DNA from 3 places in the Paenibacillus sp. FSL R7-0333 genome. Region 2 is predicted to be linked to each of the others. Evidence: a T-box and tRNA genes for the amino acid it is inferred to sense, from the RefSeq annotation. Region 2 holds a T-box; the other regions hold tRNA genes.
What was found. A T-box is a leader RNA that pairs with one kind of tRNA and senses whether it is charged. The one in region 2 lies ahead of MKY86_RS27110 (glutamine--tRNA ligase/YqeY domain fusion protein), so its partner is inferred to be a tRNA-Gln.
Positions count from the first base shown of each region.

Region 1: it encodes a tRNA-Gln, which carries the amino acid that the T-box ahead of MKY86_RS27110 (glutamine--tRNA ligase/YqeY domain fusion protein) is inferred to sense. The anticodon was not compared.
Region 3: it encodes a tRNA-Gln, which carries the amino acid that the T-box ahead of MKY86_RS27110 (glutamine--tRNA ligase/YqeY domain fusion protein) is inferred to sense. The anticodon was not compared.

Region 1 covers NZ_JBBOBZ010000001.1:6,215,632-6,218,881, reverse strand. Annotated here, with positions in the region: rRNA gene MKY86_RS26380 (23S ribosomal RNA) at 1-441, shown strand, start outside; tRNA gene MKY86_RS26375 (tRNA-Asn) at 503-578, shown strand; tRNA gene MKY86_RS26370 (tRNA-Ser) at 582-671, shown strand; tRNA gene MKY86_RS26365 (tRNA-Glu) at 809-883, shown strand; tRNA gene MKY86_RS26360 (tRNA-Val) at 904-979, shown strand; tRNA gene MKY86_RS26355 (tRNA-Met) at 1,012-1,088, shown strand; tRNA gene MKY86_RS26350 (tRNA-Asp) at 1,093-1,170, shown strand; tRNA gene MKY86_RS26345 (tRNA-Phe) at 1,192-1,267, shown strand; tRNA gene MKY86_RS26340 (tRNA-Thr) at 1,283-1,358, shown strand; tRNA gene MKY86_RS26335 (tRNA-Tyr) at 1,365-1,450, shown strand; tRNA gene MKY86_RS26330 (tRNA-Trp) at 1,457-1,530, shown strand; tRNA gene MKY86_RS26325 (tRNA-His) at 1,558-1,633, shown strand; tRNA gene MKY86_RS26320 (tRNA-His) at 1,682-1,757, shown strand; tRNA gene MKY86_RS26315 (tRNA-Gln) at 1,778-1,852, shown strand; tRNA gene MKY86_RS26310 (tRNA-Gly) at 1,859-1,933, shown strand; tRNA gene MKY86_RS26305 (tRNA-Cys) at 1,942-2,015, shown strand; tRNA gene MKY86_RS26300 (tRNA-Leu) at 2,048-2,126, shown strand; gene MKY86_RS26295 (monooxygenase) at 2,324-3,250, opposite strand, start outside.
Region 2 covers NZ_JBBOBZ010000001.1:6,407,905-6,411,154, forward strand. Annotated here, with positions in the region: gene MKY86_RS27110 (glutamine--tRNA ligase/YqeY domain fusion protein) at 153-1,871, opposite strand; T-box leader at 1,950-2,213, opposite strand; gene MKY86_RS27115 (tetratricopeptide repeat protein) at 2,285-3,250, opposite strand, start outside.
Region 3 covers NZ_JBBOBZ010000001.1:641,490-644,739, reverse strand. Annotated here, with positions in the region: gene MKY86_RS02725 (helix-turn-helix transcriptional regulator) at 63-1,016, opposite strand; tRNA gene MKY86_RS02720 (tRNA-Gly) at 1,426-1,496, opposite strand; tRNA gene MKY86_RS02715 (tRNA-Pro) at 1,514-1,587, opposite strand; tRNA gene MKY86_RS02710 (tRNA-Arg) at 1,598-1,674, opposite strand; tRNA gene MKY86_RS02705 (tRNA-Gly) at 1,685-1,759, opposite strand; tRNA gene MKY86_RS02700 (tRNA-Leu) at 1,767-1,850, opposite strand; tRNA gene MKY86_RS02695 (tRNA-Lys) at 1,867-1,942, opposite strand; tRNA gene MKY86_RS02690 (tRNA-Gln) at 1,969-2,043, opposite strand; tRNA gene MKY86_RS02685 (tRNA-Asp) at 2,256-2,333, opposite strand; tRNA gene MKY86_RS02680 (tRNA-Met) at 2,407-2,483, opposite strand; tRNA gene MKY86_RS02675 (tRNA-Val) at 2,517-2,592, opposite strand; tRNA gene MKY86_RS02670 (tRNA-Glu) at 2,598-2,669, opposite strand; tRNA gene MKY86_RS02665 (tRNA-Ser) at 2,807-2,896, opposite strand; tRNA gene MKY86_RS02660 (tRNA-Asn) at 2,900-2,975, opposite strand; rRNA gene rrf (5S ribosomal RNA) at 3,027-3,143, opposite strand; rRNA gene MKY86_RS02650 (23S ribosomal RNA) at 3,221-3,250, opposite strand, start outside.

The sequences.
Region 1 (3,250 bases), 190 kb from region 2:
ACAGGCTTATCTCCCCCAAGAGTCCACATCGACGGGGAGGTTTGGCACCTCGATGTCGGCTCATCGCATCCTGGGGCTGAAGTAGGTCCCAAGGGTTGGGCTGTTCGCCCATTAAAGCGGTACGCGAGCTGGGTTCAGAACGTCGTGAGACAGTTCGGTCCCTATCTGTCGTGGGCGCAGGAAATTTGAGAGGAGCTGTCCTTAGTACGAGAGGACCGGGATGGACGTACCGCTGGTGCATCAGTTGTTCCGCCAGGAGCATGGCTGAGTAGCTACGTACGGACGGGATAAGCGCTGAAAGCATCTAAGCGTGAAGCCCCCCTCAAGATGAGATTTCCCAGTATGTAAGACCCCTTGAAGACGACGAGGTAGATAGGTTGGAGGTGGAAGTGCAGCAATGCATGGAGCTGACCAATACTAATCGGTCGAGGGCTTATCCAAAAAATAATTCGCAGATTCGTTTCGGATTCAGTTTTCAGGCGATCAAGTCTGATATGTATATTCCCTGATAGCTCAGTTGGTAGAGCACTCGACTGTTAATCGAGTTGTCACAGGTTCGAGTCCTGTTCGGGGAGCCATATGGAGAGGTGTCCGAGTTTGGCCGAAGGAGCACGATTGGAAATCGTGTAGGCGCCACAAGCGTCTCGAGGGTTCGAATCCCTCTCTCTCCGTAGCAATACTTCTTTGAATAGGGATGAGAACCCTAAGTGGTTCGTTGGAGCATAGGCTTCGTTAGCACTGCTTCGCAATCTCGTAACGAAGTGAAGAGTATCCCTCTCTCTCCGTAGCAATACTTTTTACACAGCATGGCTCGTTGGTCAAGGGGTTAAGACACCTCCCTTTCACGGAGGTAACATGGGTTCGAATCCCATACGAGTCACCATTTTTTTTGAACTGATACATGGAGGCTTAGCTCAGCTGGGAGAGCATCTGCCTTACAAGCAGAGGGTCGGGGGTTCGAACCCCTCAGCCTCCACCATCTATCTTAATCGAATAGATTTTGTTCAATGACGCGGGGTGGAGCAGCCCGGTAGCTCGTCGGGCTCATAACCCGAAGGCCGCAGGTTCAAATCCTGCCCCCGCAACCAATTTGGAACCGTGGTGTAGTTGGCCTAACATGCCTGCCTGTCACGCAGGAGATCGCGGGTTCGAATCCCGTCGGTTCCGCCATCTTTACAAAAATACTTTTATGGCTCGGTAGCTCAGTCGGTAGAGCAAAGGACTGAAAATCCTTGTGTCGGGGGTTCGATTCCCTCCCGCGCCACCATACACAACTTAATATGCCGGTGTAGCTCAATTGGTAGAGCAACTGACTTGTAATCAGTAGGTTGGGGGTTCAAGTCCTCTCGCCGGCACCATACCGTGGAGGCTTAGCGAAGTGGCCAAACGCATCAGACTGTAAATCTGCTCACGTACGTGTTCGGTGGTTCGAATCCATCAGCCTCCACCATTTTTTAGGGGCATAGTTTAAAGGTAGAACAACGGTCTCCAAAACCGTTGGTGTGGGTTCAATTCCTGCTGCCCCTGCCAAGTAATTTCATATAAAAGAATCATATGGCGACCGTGGCGAAGGGGTTAACGCACCGGATTGTGGTTCCGGCATTCGTGGGTTCGAGACCCATCGGTCGCCCCATTTCTTTTATAAGAATTACATAGCAATACAACTTAAAAGCTTCACATGGCGACCGTGGCGAAGGGGTTAACGCACCGGATTGTGGTTCCGGCATTCGTGGGTTCGAGACCCATCGGTCGCCCCATTTTCTTTTAAAAAATATATTGGGGATTAGCCAAGCGGTAAGGCAACGGACTTTGACTCCGTCATTCATAGGTTCGATTCCTATATCCCCAGCCATTATATGCGGACGTGGCTCAGCGGTAGAGCATCGCCTTGCCAAGGCGAGGGTCGCGGGTTCGATTCCCGTCGTCCGCTCCATTTCATGTGGTGCCATAGCCAAGTGGTAAGGCAAAGCTCTGCAAAAGCTTTATCCCCAGTTCAAATCTGGGTGGCACCTCCATTATTTTTTTTCTGGAAATTATATATGTATACGCCGGCGTGGCGGAATGGCAGACGCGCTCGACTCAAAATCGAGTGGGAAACCGTGGAGGTTCGAGTCCTCTCGCCGGTATTATTTTTAGTAAGAACAGCCCATTAGATGAAAAATCTAATGGGCTGTTCTTATTTTTCTGGATCATTTCCCCTACCGCAAAAGTTCCTCCAGTCGCCAACTCCGCCGGCCGGTCATGGATAACGAGCGCCACCGGGAGTTCCTTGGCTTCGATCCTAGCAAGACAACACTGCGTGATTTTAGTTTATCCCGAATTACTACACGGTAATGTCTCCACACCAGCGAATGATTCCTTCTTTTATGGTTTGAATTGGATTTGGATCGGATAGAGAAATCGCCCAGGCAATATGTCCATCCGGCCGAATAAGCGCCGTGTGGACGTCGTTCCAATCCGCGTCAGCCTCAGCTAAAGAGGCATGTACAACTTGAAGGTTGCTATACGTTTCCCATTGACCGCTATTCTGTTCATTAGAATGGAAATGCAACAGAAGAAAAGTACCTTTGTGCAGGAGTGGATAGGAGTTAATTAATTGCCCGTCTTTCAGCTTTAAGCTTAGATCTTTGAAACGTTTCCCGTTTAAAGGATGGGAACGCGCTTCAGCGTCGGGTGCATAATGTACGTCCAGGGCGGAAATTTGTGCAGCGATTTGATAATTAGCCTCCGGTATTTGAATCAGATTAGCCAGCATGCTTCGCAGCTCCGTGATGAGAGGCGTCACGTCCAGAAGCAGGGTTTGGACCTCGGTATTCCGGAGCAAGGCCGTATTCCATGGAAAACGTTCGGCATGATAACTGTCTAATAGCCAGTCTGGAGCCCAGCCTTTGATTGCTCCTGCAAGCTTCCAGCCTAGGTTCATCGCTTCTTGTAAGCCGACGTTCATTCCCTGTCCACCAGCGGGAAAATGAATGTGCGCCGAATCTCCCGCCAAGAACAATCTACCATTCCGATAGCGTCCCGCTTGCCGTGTAGCATTTCCAAATCGGGACATCCATTTCACATCGTTCAATCCCAGGTCGCTTCCGGTCGTACGGATGAGCGATGAACGAAACTCTTCCAATGTAACGCTCTCATCCTTGGAGACGTTACGTCTCTCCATATCGATCATCAAGACTCGATAGATATGATCATGTATTGGAATGATGCTGACCAATCCTTGTTCTGTAATTCGGGATATGACACTCAT
Region 2 (3,250 bases):
CCACTTGTCGACCGTTAGCCTGGCAGACGCATACGCAATTCAGCGATCCTCCAGTAACAGGAGCACCGCTGCTTGTGTAACATTCTAAACTTTTTAAGAAATTAGCCTGGCATAGCCCGCACAACCCGCCAAATTCTAGATTCATCCACTACTTATTCGCTGCTGCTTACGTGTCCTGCGTTGCCCTTCCAGGTGTCCTTGAGCGGAACGATTCGGTTGAACACCAGCTTCTGAGCTGTGCTAAGCCTGCTGTCAATGCAGAAATAGCCGTGACGCAGGAACTGGTAGGTGTCCCCGGGCTGAGGGTTACCCGCAAGCGGCTCCAGCAGGCAATCCTTAAGCAGAGTTATCGAATTCGGATTGATGTATTCCTCCCAGCTCTCTCCTTCCTCCTTCGGCCCGTTGTTATCCGTCAGCAGCTGCTCATACAGGTATACGTCACTCTTCAGCGCATGAGCAGCCGAGACCCATTGCACAGTCCCCTTCACCTTCCGGCCGCTTAGAGTGCCGCCGCTGCGGGTCTCCGGGTCGTAGGTGCAGCGCAGCTCCAGAACCTCCCCCGTCTGAGCGTCCTTAATCACCTCGCTGCAGCGGATAATATAACCGCCCTTAAGCCGCACCTCGCCGCCTGGAACCAGTCTGCGGAAGCCCTTCACAGGCACCTCCATGAAATCGGCCCGCTCGATGTAGAGCGTGCCGGAGAACGGTACTTCTCTTGAACCCAGCTCGGCATTCTCAGGGTTGTTAGGGATCGGAAGCAGCTCAGAGGCCCCGGCGGCGTAATTGGTAAGCACGACCTTCAGCGGGTCCAGTACCGCCATGACCGCCGGCACCTTCGCCTTCAGGTCCTGTCTCAGGCAATGCTCCAGCAGCGAGAAATCCACCATCGTCGTATTGCGGACCATGCCGATCTCCCGTACGAAGGCCTCGATGCTCTCCGGCGTGAAACCCCGTCTGCGCAGCCCGCTGAGCGTAGGCAGGCGCGGATCATCCCAGCCGTCCACGAAGCCTCCGGCTACCAGTGCCCGGAGATGCCGCTTGCTTGTAACCACTCCGGTCAGGTTCACCCGGCCGAATTCCCTCTGTCTCGGCGGTTCCGGGGTGCCCAGCTCGTTCAGCACCCATTCGTACAGCGGCCGGTGATCCTTGAACTCGATCGAGCAGAGCGAATGCGTCACCCCTTCCAGCGCATCCTGAATCGGATGGGCGAAATCATACATCGGGTAGATGCACCAGGCAACGCCCGTGCGGTAATGCGCGGCATGAATAATCCGGTACAGCACCGGATCTCGCAAATTCATGTTCGGCGAGGCCATGTCGATCTTGGCCCGCAGCACTTTAGCGCCATTCGGATAGCTCCCCGCACGCATCTCCCGGAACAGCCGCAGATTCTCCTCCGGCGTTCGGCTGCGGTAAGGACTGTCCTTCCCCGGCTCGGTTAAGGTCCCCCGGTAAGCCGTTACCTCTGCTGCCGTCAGATCACAGACATAGGCTTTCCCCTTCAGAATGAGTGTCTCTGCCCTGTGGTAGATCTCCTCCGAATAATCCGAGCCGTAGTAGATGTGTTCCCCGGGACTGCAGCCCAGCCATTCAAGGTCACGGATGATTGCCTCCGCATATTCCTTATCCTCTTTGAGCGGGTTGGTATCATCGAAGCGCAGATGGAAGCGGCCGCCGTATTTACGGGCAATTTCCACATTTGTATGGATGGCAAAAGCACTTCCGATATGCAGATAGCCATTGGGCTCCGGCGGAAACCGGGTGCAGATCTCCCTGCTGAAGACTCCCGCCTCCACATCTTCTCTAATCAGCTTATCCATATAATTCTCCGGCATGGCCGGTGTGTTCTCATTCTCATTGGCAACTGTCATGATGATCTCCTCCTGTTATAGGTGGTACTACCTAAATTTCGGATACAAAAAAAGAACCTCACCTCCAAGACCGTAAGTCTTGGGGACGAAATTCTCGCGGTACCACCCCAGGTTCATTAATATGTCACCATATTAATCTCATCAAGTACGGCGCTGCCGTCCGGCAGGGCTTATACTCTAGCTCTGTAACAGGAGCTCCTGTCGTACCATCCCCGGCTGCTGCCTGGTTCCGGTAAGCCGCTCAGAGGCTTGTTTCCATCCAGTCTTCCCTGCTCCTTCACACCAGCCGGAGCTCTCTGTGAGGGAAGAACCTGAATGTACTCTTCTCGTCATCGCGTTTGCGTTATTGGATACAGAATAACAAAACTCACAACGGGTGTAAAGGGCTGCACCGGACTGCCGGGAGCAGCAGCCTAAGCCTCTGCCGGGTCCTGGCTTAGCGCCGCGAGCAGCTCCAGCGCTTCCTCATGCTCCGGCTCAATCAGCAGCGATCTGCGCGTATAATCCAGCGCCGCCTCATCATCCTCCTGCTCGTAGCTGCAGATTGCCAGGCAGTACAGCACGGTAATTACCGGCTCCTCCTCACTGGAGGCCAGCGAATGCTCCAGGAAGCGGCGGGATTCCCCGTACTGCTCCATCTCGAACAGCAGCAGGCCGCAGTCCAGCGCCAGATCATACTTTTGCGGCATCGGGTAGAAGCCCCGCCACATCCGGTCGATCCCCCGCTGAAGGTCCAGCAGCTCCTCGTCGCTGGCATCCGGCAGCAGCGCAGAGATCCGCTCGGCACTCTGAATGAACAGCTCCGCGTCATAGCCCCCCAGCCGCCAGAAGGCCAGGATCTGCTGCATGCCGATGGTGTCGTAATTCTTGTCGATCCACACCTTCAGGCTGAAGAAATCATCCGGCCCGAATCGCTCGACAAACCGCCGGTAGGCCAGCCGGGTATGCGGATGCAGCATCGGCTCCTCCAGCATCAGGATGCAGCCCACATTGAGATTCTTATAATGATGCTGCGTGAACTGGGATTGTGCGCCCTTCCGCTCAAAATAATGCACCAGCGCATGATAATTCGCTGTAAGCGAGATGCTTCCGTGATGAATCAGCTTCGGCGGCTCGGCGAACTCCCAGTTCTCCAGCCGGTGGTCTCCCTTATCGGCAGTGAGCAGCAGGAAGCTTCCCCGGGAGAGTGCACCCAGACGCTCCATACAGGACAGGGCTGCCTCCGGGAACAACACATGTGAATCCTCCAGCTTGTCCAGATAGAACGAGATCACTTCATGATAAGGATACGAGCTGTCCTCATAGCCCGCTGCACGCTTGTAATGGTATTCCGGCACCAGATCACGGAGCACCTCGGACGGCCCCATGGTAGCGGACTG
Region 3 (3,250 bases), 5.8 Mb from region 2:
AGCTATTCAATCTAACCTTTTCGACATTTTTATTCCATATTATGTAATAATGTAGTCTGCGGCTACTGCTGATACACATCCAGCCACTGCTCCAGTTGCTCTTTCAAGCGCTCCCTGGCCGACTCCGGCTCTAGAATCTCAGCATTCGGGCCATACTGCAGAATCCACTTGATGAACTCCTTCTCATTGTTAACCGTGACCTCGAACAGCAGCGTTCCATCGCATTCTTCGCTCATCCGCGGCTGTACGAACAGCTCCTCTTCCTTAATGTAACGCGCCACCTCCGGATCGAACCGTACCTTGAACGTGACATTCCGGGTCCCCCGGTTGATCGACCAGGTATTTTTCAGATATTTTTTAATATTGAAATTTCCCTTATCAAAAGTGGAAGCCGTCATCTCGACCTGCTCAAACCGGCTGATCCGGAACGTACGAATTGCGCCCTTCAGATGGCAATAACCAATCAGATAAAAGCGCTGATCCCGCGGGATCAGATAATAAGGATCAATCTTCCGCGCTGTAGTGGCGTTGCGTGACTGCGAGTGATATACCGTCCGGATGCTGCGCTGCTCCAGAATGGCTCCAATAAGCGGCTGCAGGAAGTTCCGGCTCTCCTTGCGGTAGGCCGGGGTACCCATTTGAATAATATCCGCGATATTCTCCAGCAGGCCATTCTGCCGCGATTTCTCCTTCAGATGAGTCCCCATCACCTTGTCATAAGCAGAATGAAAACCCGGCGGGATTCTATCCGGATTCAGCACAGAAGGCAGCAAAGAGAACGCCAGCGACTCCTGCTCCGAGAAATCCAGCGGATATAAAAAGAATTTACCCATGAACCGGTAGCCCGTGCCTCTTCCCTCATTCGTAACCGGTGCAAAGTGGCTGATCACCTCAAGATCCCTGTAGATCGTTCTAATATTCACCTCGCACCTAAAGGCCAAGTCTGCTGCGGTAATCCCCGGGTTCGACTGAATGGCGTTAATGATTCTGAAAATCCGTATTACTTTGTCTGTCATAACAAATGCTCCTCAGCTTCCAAGTAAGTGTTGCCTATGATCCAATAGTCCAATAGTTATACTATATCAGTTCTATAGAAACATAACGCCCTCCCATACTATTGCAACATCCGGGCCCTTACAACAAAATCACCCTAGCGGGTGAATGATACTACTGGTGCCTCTATACCACTCGTATACGAAGCTCACTTTTCTCCATCTCCCTGACTTCTGACGGCCATTTGACAGCTACAGCCCTTAGCGCTCTGGCTCACAGATACTCTGCTTTCTATGTGTTCGGTTTTTCGATTACATTCGGTCATTCACCTTCCCTCCATCACATTGTGTTCCGTTTTTCGCATACATTTCCAAATAGCAAAAAAAGTCCGCCTTCCCCATAGGGATGACAGACTCACGTGATACAGATATAAGCGGGTGATGGGAATCGAACCCACGCTATCAGCTTGGAAGGCTGAAGTTCTACCATTGAACTACACCCGCATAGGTGAAATGAAATATCGGGATGACACGATTTGAACATGCGACCCCCTGGTCCCAAACCAGGTGCTCTACCAAGCTGAGCTACATCCCGTTAATAAAAATGGCGCGCCCTGAGAGATTCGAACTCCCGGCCTTTTGATTCGTAGTCAAACGCTCTATCCAGCTGAGCTAAGGGCGCAAAATCTATATGGAGCGGACGACGGGAATCGAACCCGCGACCCTCGCCTTGGCAAGGCGATGCTCTACCGCTGAGCCACGTCCGCAAAAACATGGTGCGCGTGAAGGGACTTGAACCCCCACGTCGTGAAACGCCAGATCCTAAGTCTGGTGCGTCTGCCATTCCGCCACACGCGCACACGTTACAAGAAAATGGTGAGCCATGAAGGACTCGAACCTTCGACACCCTGATTAAAAGTCAGGTGCTCTACCAACTGAGCTAATGGCTCTCATAAGAGAAACAATCCAAAAAAGATGGCTGGGGATATAGGAATCGAACCTATGAATGACGGAGTCAAAGTCCGTTGCCTTACCGCTTGGCTAATCCCCAATATTATAATTAGCAAAATACTACGGAATCGGATGGATACTCTATACTTCGAGATATAGGATGCTCAATCCAGGGATTTCTCATCCCTTACGCCATTAAAATGGCGGAACAGGGCGGGATACTCTTCACTCCGTTACGAGATTGCGAAGTATTCCTTACGATGCCTATGCTTCAACGAACCCAGGGATTTCTCATCCCTTACGCCACTAAAATGGCGGAACCGACGGGATTCGAACCCGCGATCTCCTGCGTGACAGGCAGGCATGTTAGGCCAACTACACCACGGTTCCAGAATAAAAGGTTTTGGGGCCCCCGGAAAGTATTCGGAATATGCTACAGAGCATCTCTTCACTTTGTGGGGATTGGTTGCGGGGGCAGGATTTGAACCTGCGGCCTTCGGGTTATGAGCCCGACGAGCTACCGGGCTGCTCCACCCCGCGTCATTGAATAAAATCTATTCGGTTAAAGATAGATGGTGGAGGCTGAGGGGTTCGAACCCCCGACCCTCTGCTTGTAAGGCAGATGCTCTCCCAGCTGAGCTAAGCCTCCATATATGACTCGTATGGGATTCGAACCCATGTTACCTCCGTGAAAGGGAGGTGTCTTAACCCCTTGACCAACGAGCCATGCTGTGTAAAAAGTATTGCTACGGAGAGAGAGGGATACTCTTCACTTCGTTACGAGATTGAGATGTAGTGCTATCGAAGCTTAGGCTCCAACGAACCACTGAGGGTTCTCATCCCTATTCAGGGAAGTAACGCTACGGAGAGAGAGGGATTCGAACCCTCGAGACGCTTGTGGCGCCTACACGATTTCCAATCGTGCTCCTTCGGCCAAACTCGGACACCTCTCCATATGGCTCCCCGAACAGGACTCGAACCTGTGACAACTCGATTAACAGTCGAGTGCTCTACCAACTGAGCTATCAGGGAATATGTAACCAATTAGGACAAAAAAAATACCACAATGTGTGTGGATGGTCCGCTTGGCGGCGTCCTACTCTCCCAGGACCCTTCGGTCCAAGTACCATCGGCGCTGGAGGGCTTAACGGTCGTGTTCGGGATGGGTACGTGTGGAACCCCTCCGCTATCGCCACCAAACGGGCATTTACAGCGTAAATGCTTCAGGAATTTGATTCCTGAAAACTGAATCCGAAACGAATCTGCGTGTTAGAAATTTGGATAAGCCCTCGACCGATTAGTATTGG